2 regions of the Clostridium sp. RTP31139st1_H3_RTP31139_211217 genome follow, and region 2 is predicted to be linked to the other one. Evidence: riboswitches for the same ligand, from Rfam matches in the RefSeq annotation. Region 2 holds a riboswitch; the other holds the start of a gene.

Region 1 (8,523 bases), on a different contig from region 2:
GTTTTTATTTTAAACCTAGAGCAAATCACTATATCAGTAATGATGGTAAAACTACAGCTAAGGTTATTTGGATTTCTACTCCCCCATCATTTTAGATAAATTTATATATACTCATTAGAAAAATGTGATAAGGTGTTTCCTTTTAATATTAAAGAAAGAGGTGTTTTTTTTGAGTCAAAATATTATAGAAATACAAGGTGTATCTAAAGTTTATGGTGATAATACTGTCTTAGATAATCTTTCGCTGAATATAAGAAAAAATGAATTTTTAACATTGCTTGGTCCTAGTGGCTGTGGTAAAACTACGACTCTTAAAATAATAGCAGGATTTGAAACTGCTGACAGTGGAAAGGTTGTCTTTGCCGGAAATGATATTTCTGATGTACCTCCTTACAAAAGACAATTAAATACAGTATTCCAAAAGTATGCTTTATTTCCTCATATGAATATTTATGAAAATATTGCTTTTGGTCTAAAAATTAAAAAACTACCTAAAAATGAAATTGATAAAAAAGTTCATGAAATGCTAAAAATGGTAGCATTAGAAGGTTTTGAAAAAAGATCTGTAGACTCACTTAGTGGTGGTCAGCAACAAAGAGTTGCAATTGCAAGAGCATTAGTTAATGAACCTCAAGTTCTTTTATTAGATGAGCCTCTTGGTGCATTAGACTTAAAGCTTAGAAAAGAAATGCAATTAGAACTTAAAAAAATTCAAAAAAGACTTGGTATTACTTTTATCTTTGTAACTCACGATCAGGAAGAAGCTCTTACTATGTCTGATACAATAGTTGTAATGAACAAGGGAAAAATACAACAAATGGGATCTCCTGAAGATATTTATAATGAACCAGCAAATGCTTTTGTTGCTGACTTTATTGGAGAAAGTAACATCTTAGATGGAATAATGCTTGAGGATTATAAAGTTAAATTTGCAGATACTATATTTAAATGTGTAGACAGTGGTTTTAATCCATCTGAGGACATTGACGTTGTAATTAGACCTGAAGATATAGAAATAACTACTGCCGATAAAGGAATGTTAACTGGTAAAGTTAACTCTGTTACCTTCAAAGGAGTTCATTACGAAATTGAAGTTATTACAGAAAATAATACTTGGATTATTCATAATATAAAAAGCGCAACTGTCGGAAACACTGTTGGTTTAATAATAGATCCAGAATCAATACATATAATGAGAAAGGTGAAAGACTATGAGAAAGAAAAATAATCAAAGTGCTTTACCTGCAGCACCTTATGTTGTGTGGAGTTCACTTTTTATTGTTATTCCACTATTAATAGTAGTATTTTTTGGTTTCACAATAAAATCTGGAGATAGTTATCATTTTTCACTAGAGAATTTTCAAAGATTAATGGACCCTAAATACTTAAAAGTTTTTGGAAGAAGTATTCTTTTAGCTGTAGAAGCTACTTTAGGTTGCCTTATTTTAGGTTATCCCGTTGCGTATTTAATTTCAAAAATGCGTGAAGGTAAAAGAAATATTTTAATTATGCTATTTATAATACCAATGTGGATGAATTTCTTATTAAGAACCTATGCTTGGCTACCTATTCTAGGTAAAAACGGATTAATTAATTCTCTTTTAGTTACCCTAGGCTTTGCACGCGCTAATCTTCTTTATAATGATTTTGCAGTTTTATTAGGTATGATTTATAACTTTTTACCATTTATGATTTTACCTATTTATACTGTATTAATAAAGATGGATACTGATTTAATTAATGCAGCTTCAGATTTAGGTGCAAGTAGAAAGGAAATTTTCACAAAAATAATTTTCCCTCTAAGTATGCCTGGAATAATTTCTGGTATTACTATGGTATTTATGCCTGCTGTTTCTACCTTTGTTATTTCAAGAATATTAGGTGGAGGCCAATACATGCTACTTGGTAATTTAATTGAAACTCAATATACTTCAATGGATGATTGGAACTTTGGATCTGCAATTGCAATTTTCATGATGATAATAATTTTAATATCTATGGCCTTCATGAATAAATTTGAAGGTACTGATGATAAATAATAAGGAGGACGTATATTATGGTTAAAAAGCTTGAATCTTTCATTAAAAGATTTTATCTACTAATTATTTTTGTGTTTTTATATACACCAATAGTTACCTTAATGATATTCTCCTTTAATGATTCAAAATCAACTGCAAAATGGAATGGATTCACATTAAGATGGTATAGTGAGCTTTTCCAAAACACAAGAATAATGGATGCATTAAAGTATACATTAATAATTGCTGTACTTGCTTCAATTATAGCAACTATAATTGGAACTTTAGCTGCAATAGGAATTCATAGAATGAAAGGTGTTCCTAAAAAAACACTACTAAATATAAATAATCTACCTGTATTAAATCCTGATATAGTTACAGGTATTTCACTTATGAGTTTATTTATTTTTATATTTCCTATTTTAAATAAAATAGGGATAAATGCTCAATTTGGATTTGGAACAATGCTTTTAGCACATATTACTTTTAATATTCCTTATGTAATATTATCAGTATTACCAAAATTAAAGCAATTACCTCATAATATAACTGAAGCAGCTTTAGATTTAGGTGCAACACCTGGTTATGCAATGTGGAAAATAATACTTCCTCAAATAAAGCCGGGGATATTTGCAGGATTATTAATGGCATTTACTATGTCTATTGATGATTTTGTAATAAGTTTCTTTACAACAGGTCCTGGAGTTACTAATCTTTCTATAGAAATATACTCCATGGCTAGAAAAGGTATCAATCCATCAATAAATGCATTATCAACTTTAATGTTTATTACAGTATTAATTTTATTATTAATTGTTAATAGAAAAGAATTTACTTCAAGGGGTGTGTAGATTGAAAAAATTAAAATCTTTAGTTGCATTAGCAGCTGCTGCAATATTAACTGCTTCTCTTTTCACTGGCTGTGGAAATAGTAATGTTGGTGAAAATGGAACAATAAATTTCTTTAATGTAGGAGACTATATTGATGAAGCTCTAATTAGAAAATTTGAAAAAGAAACTGGAATTAAAGTTAATTACTCAACTTATGATACTAATGAAATCATGTATCAAAAGGTAAAAACTAATCCTGGTACATACGACTTAGTAGTTCCTTCTGATTATATGATTGAAAAAATGATACAAGAAGATTTGCTAGAAACAATAGATTATAACAATATTCCTAACTATCAATATATAGGTGAAAATTATAAAAACTTATCTTACGATCCAACAAATGAATACTCTGTGCCATATATGTGGGGTACTATTGGTATTATCTATGACAGTTCTAGAATTACAGAACCTGTAACTAGTTGGGATATACTTTGGGATAGCAAATATAAAGATGAAGTATATATGTTTAATTCTTTAAGAGATTCTTTAGCTATAGCTTTAATTAAAGCTGGATATTCTATTAATTCAGATGTTCCTAGTGAAATAGATGCAGCTAAAGATGAATTATTAGAACAAAGAAAATTAACAAATCCTGTTTACGTTGTTGATGAAGTCAAAGATAATATGATTACAGGTGAAAAAATGCTTGCTGCTGTTTGGTCTGGAGATGCAATATATATAATGAATGAAAATCCTGACATGAAATATGTTATTCCAGAAGAAGGCTCAAATAAATGGGTTGATGCTTTATGTATTCCTAAGGATGCTCCTAATAAAGCTGGTGCTGAAGCATTTATCAACTTCTTATGCGATCCTGAAAACGCAAAAGAAAATGTTGATTATATAGGATATTCTACTCCTAATACTGCAGCATATGATTTACTTGATGATGAAACTAAAAATAATCCAGCTGCATATCCTTCTGATTCTATATTAGATAAATGTGTCTTATTTACTAATTTAAATCAAGAAACTTTAAAATTATACGAATCAGCATTTACTGAAGTGCTTTCTCAATAGTATTATAAAAAACAGAATTATATACATTCATAGTATATAATTCTGTTTTTTTATAAATATTATAATTTAAAATTATAAATAAACATATTATTAACATCAAAATCACATATGATATAATCTATAATAGATTATATTATTTTTAGGAGGATTTTATGGTTAGATATTACATAATAGTAGATGGTCGTGTCCAAGGTGTTGGATTTAGATTTTTTTGTACTATGACTGCAAGAAAGTATGATTTAACTGGTTGGGTAAGAAATATGGAAAATGGTATGGTTGAAATGGAAGTTCAAGGAGATGATTCTTCTATAACTAAATATATTAAAGATATAAAAAAAGGTAATAGGTTCATTAGAGTTGATGAACTTTACCAAAAGAAAATTGAAATTCTTCCAAATGAGCGTACATTTACAGAAAAATATTAATTATATTCACATAAAATAAGAGTTAAATGTTTATAAATCCTTAATCATTTAACTCTTTTATTAATATTACTATTTAACTTTATTATCATATTCCATTAAATTATATTTTTCTATTAATGCAATTAATTTATCTGCATAAACTGCTACCCCATCTGCATTTCTAACTGTACTATACCCTGCATTTTCTAATGCTTGCGCCTGTTCTTTATAATTCTTTCCTGAAAATAATCCTGATTCCGCATATCTTGAATTTTCATATAGAAATCTTCCATGATCTTCAATTGAATCTTCAATATTATCATACTTTCTAAAGTTAGCTATAGTAGTATCATTATAATTTTCACTTGTAGAGACTGTTGCAATGGCTCCGCTCCATCTAGAATCTGCTTTTATTCCAAATAAATTATTATGGGTAACTGCAAGGTCTGATTGCCCCCATCCTGATTCTAATATGGCTTGAGCTATAGTAATTGATGGTAAAATCCCATACTCCTCATAACTTTTAATAGCGCCATGAGATATTTTATTTAAAAATTCTATCTTATCATCATCCAAATTAACATTAAAATTTACCTCTACTACTTTTTCATTACTTATATCTGAATTTACATCTGCACTATTTTCCTCTTCAATACTATCGTTTATGTTATCATTTCCTGTTTCTTCACTTATATATCTTACATTTGTAACACTTTGAGAAATTTTAATTTTTATTGTACTAAATATAGTTACAATCATCAATGAAGATAAAATAATTATCATAGCAAATTTATAAAGCATAGTTTTCTTATCAGATAAAACATAACTATTTAAACCTCTGTATTTAATATTACTTTTCATCTTAAACTCTCCTATAATTTTAAAATACTCTTTAGTGGCTTCACTTTTCCATCTATATTTTAAAGCTACACCTTTGGATATTTATAAATCATATTTACCTCCTATACTTTATTTTACCTTTTTAAGTATATTTTTATTACTAAAGTAACCATAATTTTAAAAATACATATATAATAAAAAAATCTGTTATAGGCTAAATTTATAATCTAAAACCTATAACAGATTCAACTTTTTCATTATTCTATTTCATAAACTTTCTCTAAAGCATTACTTTGTTCCCTCTTAAATTCTTGAAAAAACTCATTAGTTTCATTTATTACTACATTTCTTAATCCAATTAATCCAACTAAATTAGGTAATGCCATCAATCCATTTACTATATCAGCTATTATAAATACTAAATCTAGTGATAAGAATGGACCTACTGCTACAAAAACAATAAATATTATCTTATAAAATATAATGCCCTTTACACCTGTTAAATATTGAATACATCTTTCTCCATAATAATTCCATCCTATTATAGTAGTAAATGCAAAGAAAATTAATCCTATATTTACTATATACTTTCCTATAACTGCAAATGGTAATCCTTGTTGAAATGCAAATGTAGTCATTTCAGCACCCTCAAGACCACTGTTAAAGCTTCCTGTTAATACAATTGCAAGACCTGTCATAGTACATATTATTATTGTGTCAATAAATGTACCCGTCATTGAAATTAAACCTTGCTTAACTGGTGATTTTGTTTTAGCCGCAGCAGCTGCTATTGGTGCACTACCAAGACCTGCTTCATTTGAAAACACGCCTCTTCCAACACCTCTTTGAATGGCTAAAGCTACAGTAATACCTGCTGTACCACCTAATGCTGCCTTTGGATTAAATGCACTATTTATTATTAACATTATTGCTGAAGGTATTTCTTTTAAATTAAATCCTAATACTAATAATGCACCTAATATATATAATATAGCCATTGATGGTACAATCTTTTCAGCAACATTTGATATTCTTTTTATACCACCTAAAGTTACTAATGCAACTAATACAGTTACTATAATAGCAGTACACCATAAAGGAATATTAAAAGATATTAATGCTGCTTTAGATATAGAATTTACTTGTCCAAATGTACCTATTCCAAGAAGTGCTACCCCTACGCCAAACACAGCAAACATTTTAGCTAAAAATTTATTACCAAGACCTTTTTCTATATAATACATAGGTCCACCTGACATTTGTCCATTTTCATCTACTTCCCTATATTTTATAGCTAAAACTCCTTCTGCATATTTAGTTGCCATTCCAAAAAATGCAGCAATCCACATCCAAAATAAAGCTCCTGGTCCCCCTGCTGCAATAGCCGTTGCTACACCAACGATGTTTCCTGTCCCTATTGTAGCTGATAAAGCAGTACATAATGCCGCAAAACTTGATACATCACCTTTTGCCTCTTCATCACCTTCTTCATTATCTTTAACAAATAAATATTTAAGTGCTAGTGGTAATTTAAATACTTGTATTAACTTTAATTTAAAAGTAAAGTATATTCCTGTTCCTACTAATAATATTAGCAAAGGTGGCCCCCATACTATCCCATCAATACTATTTAATACTTTTTCAACTCCATTTAAAAATTCCATAAAAAAATCCTCCTTAAAATTATAAATTTATAGGAGGAGATTAGAGTTAGTTTTTAGTTAAGAGTTTTTAGTTAGGCGCTAAGGTAAAATTCAGGTAACCTGAATTTTTTAATATAAAGTGAATTTCTAATATTAAGATTAAATTTTTATGCAATCTTAATATTAGAATTCGTTATCTAAATCTTATTCCTTGTTATCCCTAACCTAAAAATTGGTTGTAAATTACTATCCATAAGATAAAACTAATAAACTCAATAATGAGTTTAAACCTTAACTACTAACTATTAACTATTAACTTTTAACTAATCTTAATCCCCTGTCCTTTTACCTGAGAGTTTCAGTTTAACTTTAAATTAAACCTTGCTCCTTCGGTGCTCTTATGAGTCTCTCCAGAGGCTCGTCCAGTAACGGTCCTAATACCTGAAAGATTTACTTCTTCGGTGGATCTAAATCGCTCTCCCATTACCTTCAACCGAACATATTAACTTATAAAGCTTATTATATACATAAATTTCAAATCAATCAATATAAAAATTTTTATTTACTTCCATACAATCTATTTAAAGCACTTATTATAGACTTTATTGAAGCTCTCGTAATATTACTATCAACTCCAACACCAAATGTCTTTTTGTTAGTATCATTTCTACTCATATAAACATATGCTGCTGCTTCAGCTTCAGAACCTGTACTCAATGCATGTTCCTTATAATCAATTATACTAACATCTATTAATTTACTATTAGATAATGCTTTACCTAATGAATCTATTGGTCCATTACCTATACCTTCTATTTCACGTTCTTCTCCTTTATAATTAATAACAGCATTTACTTTCGTTGTTTTCTCTGTATCACTATTGATATCTGATATAGAAATACTTATTAATTTAAAAGGTTCCTGTAAAGATAAATACTGCTCTTTAAATGCATCCATAATTTCGTTTGGCTGAACTTCACCTTTTTTCTCAGAAATTTTTTGTACCACTTCTGCAAATTCCTGTTGCATTGATTTAGGTAATTTAAATCCAAAACAATAATCCATTACAAATGCAACTCCACCTTTACCTGATTGACTATTAATTCTAACTAATGGTTCATATTCTCTTCCAAGATCACTTGGATCAACAGGCAAATATGGTACTTGCCATATTTTTGAGCCTCTTTCTTCATATTTCTTCATCCCTTTATTTATTGCATCTTGATGTGAACCTGAAAATGCAGTAAATACTAAATTTCCTGCATAAGGATGTCTAACCGGTACTGGTATTTTTACACATCTTTCATAAATCTCAATTATATCATTTATATTTTCAAGATTTAACATTGGATTAACTCCATGTGAAAACATATTATATGCAACCGTTAATATATCTACATTACCTGTTCTTTCTCCATTACCAAATAATGTTCCTTCAACTCTATCTGCTCCTGCTAATAAAGCTAACTCAGCATCAGCAACACCTGTACCTCTATCATTATGCGGATGAACACTAACAATAATTCTATCTCTATTCTTAAAATTTTGACACATATATTCTATTTGATCAGCAAATACATTTGGTGTATCCATTTGTACTGTTGATGGTAAATTTATAATAATCTTATTTTCACTAGTTGCACCCCAAGCATCAGCAACTGCATCACAAACTTCTAATGCATATTCTACTTCTGTTCCAGTAAA
Region 2 (8,523 bases):
TAAGCTATGAAGTATAGAATTAGAATTATAGTAAAGTGTTTTTGTTAATAATTCATTCATATTATTATTACTAAGAGATATAAGGTGACCATGATAAGAGGCAAGTTTAGTATTATTTGTGAGATCTACTCCCTTTATATAATATGAACAGGAACCTATACCTCTTTTTTCAGCATCATTGTAAAGATAGTATCTAAAGAGTGGAGAATCAACCCAAAGTGTAGATACTATTTGTTGTTTTTTAATTTTGGCTATAGGGACATCATGAATGAATTCAGTTGGGAAGTGGTATTCTTTTTTTAGTTTTTTTGACTCCAACATTGGGAGGGTATTGAAACAATAACGAGCGCAAAAAGTATCAAGTGCTACGCAATCTAAAGAGGCCCAAATAAAACCTTCAGGAATAGGTTGTGCCTCAGTAGGAACAGCATGAACAACATTTACTATATTAATATTATCAGAAATATTAACAATTAATATTCCTTGACTTTGCACAGCTTTAATAATATCACATTGTGTTCCAGAGAATCCGGCAGTGCGTTTTATAATATACCTTCCATATTTATCTCGCATAGGGAGATGAGTATTCCCATCTATTTTCATAATTAATGGAGAGTGTGGAACTAAACTTCTATAGCTCGGTATTTTAGTGTTTTGAGATCCATAAAGCCAATTTGTATCAGATGGGTTTTCAGTTACTGCACATTGAAGTGGATAAAGTCCGAGTCCAAGATTTTTAAGTGCATTAGTAATTAAATCTTGAGCATGAAGTTTCATGGTAGGAACATTAATTAAAACACAACAAGGATAAAGTTTTATATCTTCTAAATCTGAACTATTTCCGCCAACAATAACCTTATGCAAAACAATTTCAGAATAATTTTGACCATCAGGAATATCAATAGTTCGCCCTCTAGATCTATCTATTTGTAATTGGTTAATATCATAAATCATCATTTTATTAATAGCTTCACCAGGAGAAAGGTAAATACCTTTACAGCTTTCCTCGTAACCATTCATTGGATTATCATCTTCATCACTAGTACAGTGATAAGATAAATATTTACGAGCAAAATAAAATCCCCATCCGCCATAAAAGTTATCATCATCACCATAAAAATCATGAGATCGTCCTTCAAATATTGCTTCATTAGTTATTGTATGCTTAGTATACTTACTATATTGAACACCATAAAGCTCAATGCTGCAGCCACCTTCTGCAATAGCCATATGAGAGTAATGGATATTAGCATAATCGTGGAACCAGCGCATAATGGCAGCAATTATACTCCAATTTGTATTTAAATAAATCATTAAGCCAGCACCGTGAGTAGTAGGATCAATACATATAGGAGAAATTAAATTAGGTTTGAATATTAATAGCTTATTATTAGATATATCTTCTTTAACTTTCAGTATAAAATTTGTTTCTTCATCTAATTTAGCTAGCATTATGGAAACAGCAGAATATATATAATTAATTCTATTTTGAATTTGTTGCCAACTTTCATTATCTTCTTCATTAGAATCTATATATTCTTTTAGTAAATCTGGAATATCTGTATAAGCGTTGTTAACATTTAATCTTATACCAGTGATTGAAGAGCCGTATTTATCCATATCAGCAATGTTTATATTGACTAGAATTTCTTTATTAATTATATTCATAATAATGTTACCTCATTTTAAAAAATATTAATTCTAATCATTAAAATTTCTATAGGGATATCCCATTTGAGAAGAATCATATCTTCCTAATAAATATTTGTAATATTCGGGACCATATAGTTTTTCAAGAGTGGTAGGTGGATATTCATATGATTCTGAAGTGATTTGATATTGTGCTCCTAGTGGCTCAATTACTTTAAGCTCTGACCAAGGATTGTCAAGTGAAGGGGTTAAATTAATATCAGTAATAATTGCTTTTTCTGTAGAGGCTAAAATTGTTTCTTGTTCATATTCTTGTAGTTCAATGTTATTGAATAGAAACCTATTGCAATTGTACTTGAAATTACAAGTAATAGTTAAACCTTTTGAAATAGATGGTTGATTAATGCTTGAAGAGTTAGTAGTAAGATTATTAGTATTAATATTACTTGTGACTATTTCTGCTGTAGCATTAAAGAAGTTAATTCCATTACGTTTTACTGATACTGTTACTGTGTCTCCATTACGGTGTAGTGTAATTTTTTCTGCAAGTTTTTTTTGAAAGCCTAAGATTTCGCGACCAATAAGCATAGCCATATCTTGATTATTTGATAAAACTACATCTAACATATAGTTATAAGATTCATTATTATATAATACAGGTATAATAATTCCTGCTTCTGAATAAGGGGTTCCTAAGCTAATATAGGGAATATGACATACATATACAATTACCATTGAAGAAGCTGGTTTAAGTTGTGGTGGTAATATTTTTTCTAATATTTTTATATCTGTGTTCCAAAACAAATTTAAAGTTTCTGTTCCATGAGTAGTTATTTTAGATAAACCTTTATTTATTGCTTTTAAATCATCTGGAGTTTTAATAAAACTACATTTTTTAGACATAAAACTTCACCCCTATTTAATAAATTTTTATTATACATATTATGACTTATGATTACAAAATGTTACATAAGAAATTCTTTATAAATAATAGAGTTAATATTAGTGAATTTTACATAAATTTCATTTATAGTATGTTGGCAATAGTAGATACTTTATAATTTATTGGAGCTGTATGTTTTTAGTTTACAGTTCCAATAAATTATAGTGATAGTTTAAATACTTATTAGTGAAATTTTTACCATATTTCTTTAAAATGAGCTGTAAATATTAGTTTTGGATCATTTGTTTCAATGGTATTAGGAACTTTAATTCCGTTTAGTTTTCCAAAGCCATGAGGGACAAAGAAGGTAAAAGGTAAAGGTTTTTCTCCAGAATTTAAATCCTTGAAGTAATCTGATAGAGCAGTTGAGGGATTTTTGGTATAATTACCAGAATTTTTTACTATATCACAATATTGAAATAAACATCCATATGGTGAAGAAAGGGAAATTGATTTTAAAGATTGGCCTCCATATACATATGTCATATTATATAAATATTCTACGGTTTTAAAGCTTGGCCAATAGCCTTTGCCATATATCATTTTATTATAAAATAAATCTTTTTCTTGATTTTCTTGTTGACTTAGCTTGAAAGCAAGTGAGAATTTTTCAAGAAAAATACTTTTTCTAGAAGGAACTTCCTGAAGCGTATTAATATCATAAATCATTAGTTTATTCTTGGCTTCACCAGGGGCAAGGAGTATGCCGTTGCAGCTTTCTTCGTATCCATTCATTGGATTATCAGATTCATCTTGTGAACAATGTGATGATAAATATTTACGTACATAATAAAATCCCCAACCACCATCAAAAGTTTTAATTTCACCATCAACTAAACCTTCAACTCTGCCTTCTAATATTCCTTCGTTAGTAATTATCTTATTAATTTGTGAACTAAAGGTTTTGTTGCATATTGAAGCAATTAAATCATTACAACCTTCAATTAATCCCATTTGAGAATAATTTATATTACCATTATCATGAAACCAACGCATAATTGCAGCAACCATAGGCCATTTTGTTGCAAGTGAATAGGCTGAACCTGCACCGTGATTATAACCAGATATACAATCAGGAGACATTATATTGGGTTTAAATAGTAAAATTTTATTTTTTTTAACTTCCTCTTGCAGTTTACACATAAAATTTGTTTCTTCATCTAAATAATTTAGCATAATAAAGATACCACTATATATATAATCAATTTTCTTTTCGATTTCTGACCAAACTTCTTCATTTTGAGTATTGATAAATTTTTGTAGTAAATCAGGAAGTTCTGAATAAGCTTTATCTGCATCTATATGAACCCCAGCAATTAATGAACCAGCTTCATCAAGTTTAAAACCTTCATTATCTATAAAAATTGGTTGTGTAAATAGTTCAGGCAAAATAATATCCTCCTTATGGATTTAAAAAATTACATTAACAACTTATTTTATTAGGATAAATATTGTGAAATAAAAGTAAATTTATAAATTAAAGTAAAATATTTTATTATATGTTATATTAAGAATAGTATTAGATAAGGACCTTTTAGTTTTAATGTATAGAACTTTAATCAATGAAAAAGAATTTATATAATAATTGAGATAATAAAGAGGAGAATTGAAAATGGGAAAATATTTATTAGATACTAATATTGTTATTAAGCTTTGGAATGATAATTCAATGCTTTTAGGAAAATTGATAGAGAAAAATAAAGTTGTTATATTAAAAGAAGTATTAGAAGAACTTTCAATTAAAGAGAAAAAGATATATAGAAGGCAAGAAATTTTAAGTGAAAGGTTTTGTAAGCTTTTACCCTGTAGTATTGAAGTTAAAAATAGTTATCTGAGTGGGTTCTTTATGATATATGATTACGAAATAAAAGGAAGATTTGAAAATAATAATTTATCAAAAAATGATTTATTACAAATATGTGCTTGTTATACTGATGAAAGTTTAACTTTAATCACAGAAGATAAGGAATTATTTAATATAGCTAATTACATTTTAGGTGAAAATAGAGTTAAAAGTATTTTAGATATTGAACTGTGATAATAGATATATTATAATTTACAGGTATTTCGTTGAGAAATTTGGGAGATACTGTACAGTTACAGAGCCGAAGGGGAAAGTGCGGCAAACTCTCAGGCAAAAGGACCAAATTTTGAGAAAACTCTGGAAAGTCTAATGTATAAAAGACACCGACGAAGCAATCTTAAATGTAGTAGGAGAATCTTTCAGGTAAAAAGACAGAGGCGCAATTATTTTAATAATTAGTCTATTGTAAAAATAAATGAGGGGGATTTTTTTTGGACTACATAACAATTTTAGAGTATATAGGAGTTTTTGCTTTTGCCGTATCAGGAGCAATAGTAGCAATTGAAGAGGAATTTGACGTTTTTGGAATATATATAATTGCAATAATTACAGCAATGGGTGGAGGCGTACTTAGAGATATTGTTACAAATGTTGGAATACCAGTATTTTTTACAAGTTATATGACAATTCCTTTTATTATTGCTGGAACTTTATTTGCCATACTTTTAAAAGGAAGGCTAAAGCACAAGAATTTATTTGTTTTTATAGATGCTATTGGACTAGCAGCATTTTTCGTATCTGCAGCAGTTAAAGCTATTGGTAGTAATTATAATTATATGTTATTCATATTTGCAGCTAGTATAACTGGAGTTGGTGGTGGTGTTTTAAGAGATATTATAACAAATAGAAAACCACAAATATTCAAACATGATATTTATTGTGTTGCAGGAGTTATAGGAGTAACTTTGCTTTGGTTTATTTATCCACTAATTGGAGTAGATGTAGCACAATTTATTGCGTTAATAGCAATAGTAATTATAAGAATGGTAAGTTATTATAAGACTATTAATTTACCAGTAGTATGCAGAAAAAGTGAATTCTTAGAGAGTTAAGTGAAAGTTTAATTTATAAAAGAATATAAAAAGACTAATATTAAAATAATAAGTAAAGGTATGAGGAAAATCCTCATACCTTTTTTGTATAATATTTATTAAATAACCTTAGAAAATGAAATAGAACGTAAATATAGTATAAATATGTGTTAATTTAATTTAAAGATCAAATATGCTACTATATGGTCTATAAGAGCTCAAAATAAAAAAATAACAATTTGATATAAGTTAATTAATACTATATAATACAATTATAGAAAATGTTTTAAATAATTTTTAGAAATGTATAAAAAGATAAAAAATACATATTTAAATTTTTAGGGGGAGGAAATGGTATTAGCTTTAATTATTATAATAGGATTAGTTTTACTTTGGGTAATAATTTCACCCTGTTTTGAAAAAATAGGAGAATTTATTAGGAGATATTATGAAAAAATATTTAATGAGCAGGGGGACGAAAAAAATGAAAAAAGGTAATAAAATAGTTGGTGGAATAGTAGTTGCTGGAGTAATGGTAGTGGGAGGAGTATTAATAACACTGTCAACACATAAAATAAAACCAGGATATGTTGGAGTTGTATATAATTTAAGAGGTGGTATTCAAGATAACATTTTAACTCAAGGTTTAAGAATTGTTTCACCATTTCAAAAGGTATCACAATATTCAGTAGCAACTGAGCAGGCGTATCTTTCAAGAGATAAAAAGGAAGGTTCTTTAGATGATGATTCATTTATGATACCAACATCAGATGGGAAGACCGTTAATGTCGATTTAGAGTTTAGCTATCATTTTGATTCAGATAGACTTCCAGAAACATTCACTAGATTTAAGGGACAAACAGGTAAAGAGATAGAGGATAATTTTATAAGAGGTAAGATGAAAGCATGGACTTCAGAAGTATCTTCTACTTTTTCAGTAATTGATATATATGGTGAAAAAAGATCAGAGTTAAATTCAAATGTATTAGCTCATGTAAAAGAGAAGTTTTATGAGTATGGAATTATAATTGATTCAGTAAATTTTTCTAGAATTGAATTAGATGATGAAACAGCTAAAGCTATTCAAGAAAGAATAAATAAGCAACAGGAGTTAGAAACTGCTAAAATAGAGGCACAAAAAGCAGAAATAGAAGCTGAAAGAAAAAAAGTTGAAGCACAAGGTGAAGCAGATGCAAAAATTATCAAAGCACAAGGTGAAGCTGAGGCAAATAAGATTTTAACACAAGATCTTAATGATGAAATTTTAAGTAAAATGTATATTGAAAAGTGGGATGGTGTATTACCAAAGGTTACGTCAGGTGATATAAGTCCGCTTTTAGATTTAAATAACATAGAATAATAAATAAAACATAATGGAGGAAAATAAAATGGAATATAATATTTTTGGAGGAAATTTACCTGCTGTAACAATAAGATTGAATCAAGGGGAAAGTATTTACACACAATCTGGTGGAATGACTTGGATGACGGAAAATATAGAAATGAATACGAATATGAAAGGTGGATTATTTAAAGGTTTAGGGCGTATGATGTCTGGGGATTCAATATTTATGGCAACATATACAGCGAAACACTATCCGGGAGAAATAACAATATCTTCATCATTTCCGGGTGAAATAATAGTGCTAGATTTATCTGATGGAAGAGAATATGTATGTCAAAAAAGTGCATTTTTATGTGCAGAGCCAGGTGTTAATCTATCACTTACAACTAATAGAAGTGTAAAAGGAGGATTCTTTGGTGGAGAAGGCTTTATAATGCAAGAAGTAAGAGGAAAAGGTAAAGTATTTCTTGAAATTGATGGTAGTGTAGTTGCAAAAGATTTAGCACCAGGAGAAAAATTAATAGTAGATACAGGAAATATAGCAGCTTATGAAAGAAGTGTTAAATATGATGCTAAAATGGTAAAGGGATTTAAAAATATATTATTTGGGGGAGAAGGATTGTTTTTAACGACTTTAACTGGACCAGGTAGAGTATATCTTCAAACTATGACAATGCCAAGTTTTGCTGAAAGAATAATACCATATTTACCAGCATCAAGAAATAATTAAATATTTATATTGAAAGAGCGGTTAATTTGACAGCTCTTTCTTTTTATATCTTTGAATATAGCTATGAGTGGCTGAAATGTTAAAATGATTGTAGCAGATTGTACTATAAGTAGTTATTTTAAAAAATATAATAGAAATTAAGGAGAAAAATAAAAATAATATAGGTATAACTAGGTTGTTGGAAAAAATTAAAAATGATACAATTTTGTTATTAAACAATTTATGGAAAATAGAAATATAATATTGGGGGGAGTTTTTATGAATGAAAAAACAAAGGATTTGGTATGGGCCGCATTGTTTCTTGCAATAGGTATAGTTATACCTTATGTTTTTCATGTAACTAGTTTGCCAGGACAAATATTTTTACCTATGCATATTCCAGTTTTATTATGTGGAGTAATATTAGGAAAAAAGTATGGTTTGATTTTAGGAATATTATTACCTTTTGTTAATTCAGTACTTTTAGGAATGCCAGCTATATTCCCAACAGGAGTTTCTATGGCATTTGAGCTTGCAACATATGGAATAGTTACAGGACTATTATATAAAGATAAAAAGTATAATATATTTATATCATTAATTGTAGCTATGGTTGTTGGAAGAATAGTATCTGGAGTGGCAAATTATATTTTATTAACAGTAGGTGGAAATGTTTTTGTATTTACAGCATTTTTGACTACAACTTTTATTAAAGCAATACCAGGAATAATTATTCAGCTCATATTAATACCAGTAGTATTAAAGGCTGTAGAGCATGTGAAAAAAGGAGAAGCTGTGATAAATGAATAATAGAGAATTTTTTAATAGCTTAGCTTATAAATGGGATGAAATGTGTCATCATGATGATAAAAAAATAAGAAAAATACTTCAACTATCGGATATAGAGAAAGGCTCAAAAATTCTTGATATAGGAACAGGAACAGGTATATTAATTAGTTATTTGTTAGAAAAGTCGCCATC

Evidence for each region. A riboswitch is a leader RNA that binds a small molecule or an ion and turns the genes downstream of it on or off. The one in region 2 is predicted to bind glycine.
Region 1: another riboswitch for glycine. It lies ahead of ABUA17_RS04050 (alanine/glycine:cation symporter family protein); the one in region 2 lies ahead of ABUA17_RS05765 (trimeric intracellular cation channel family protein).

Annotation. Positions count from the first base shown of each region.
Region 1 covers NZ_JBCOAB010000006.1:14,856-23,378, forward strand. Annotated here, with positions in the region: gene ABUA17_RS04015 (helix-turn-helix domain-containing protein) at 1-95, shown strand, start outside; gene potA (spermidine/putrescine ABC transporter ATP-binding protein) at 170-1,228, shown strand; gene ABUA17_RS04025 (ABC transporter permease) at 1,212-2,039, shown strand; gene ABUA17_RS04030 (ABC transporter permease) at 2,057-2,869, shown strand; gene ABUA17_RS04035 (ABC transporter substrate-binding protein) at 2,871-3,932, shown strand; gene ABUA17_RS04040 (acylphosphatase) at 4,085-4,357, shown strand; gene ABUA17_RS04045 (glycoside hydrolase family 73 protein) at 4,427-5,197, opposite strand; gene ABUA17_RS04050 (alanine/glycine:cation symporter family protein) at 5,434-6,840, opposite strand; glycine riboswitch at 7,147-7,238, opposite strand; glycine riboswitch at 7,239-7,312, opposite strand; gene leuA (2-isopropylmalate synthase) at 7,378-8,523, opposite strand, start outside.
Region 2 covers NZ_JBCOAB010000009.1:32,117-40,639, reverse strand. Annotated here, with positions in the region: gene ABUA17_RS05785 (DUF362 domain-containing protein) at 1-1,668, opposite strand, end outside; gene ABUA17_RS05780 (acetoacetate decarboxylase family protein) at 1,702-2,553, opposite strand; gene ABUA17_RS05775 (hypothetical protein) at 2,789-3,982, opposite strand; gene ABUA17_RS05770 (PIN domain-containing protein) at 4,206-4,631, shown strand; glycine riboswitch at 4,664-4,749, shown strand; glycine riboswitch at 4,753-4,834, shown strand; gene ABUA17_RS05765 (trimeric intracellular cation channel family protein) at 4,889-5,509, shown strand; gene ABUA17_RS05760 (DUF8570 family protein) at 5,840-5,986, shown strand; gene ABUA17_RS05755 (prohibitin family protein) at 5,973-6,848, shown strand; gene ABUA17_RS05750 (TIGR00266 family protein) at 6,877-7,563, shown strand; gene ABUA17_RS05745 (ECF transporter S component) at 7,822-8,352, shown strand; gene ABUA17_RS05740 (class I SAM-dependent methyltransferase) at 8,345-8,523, shown strand, end outside.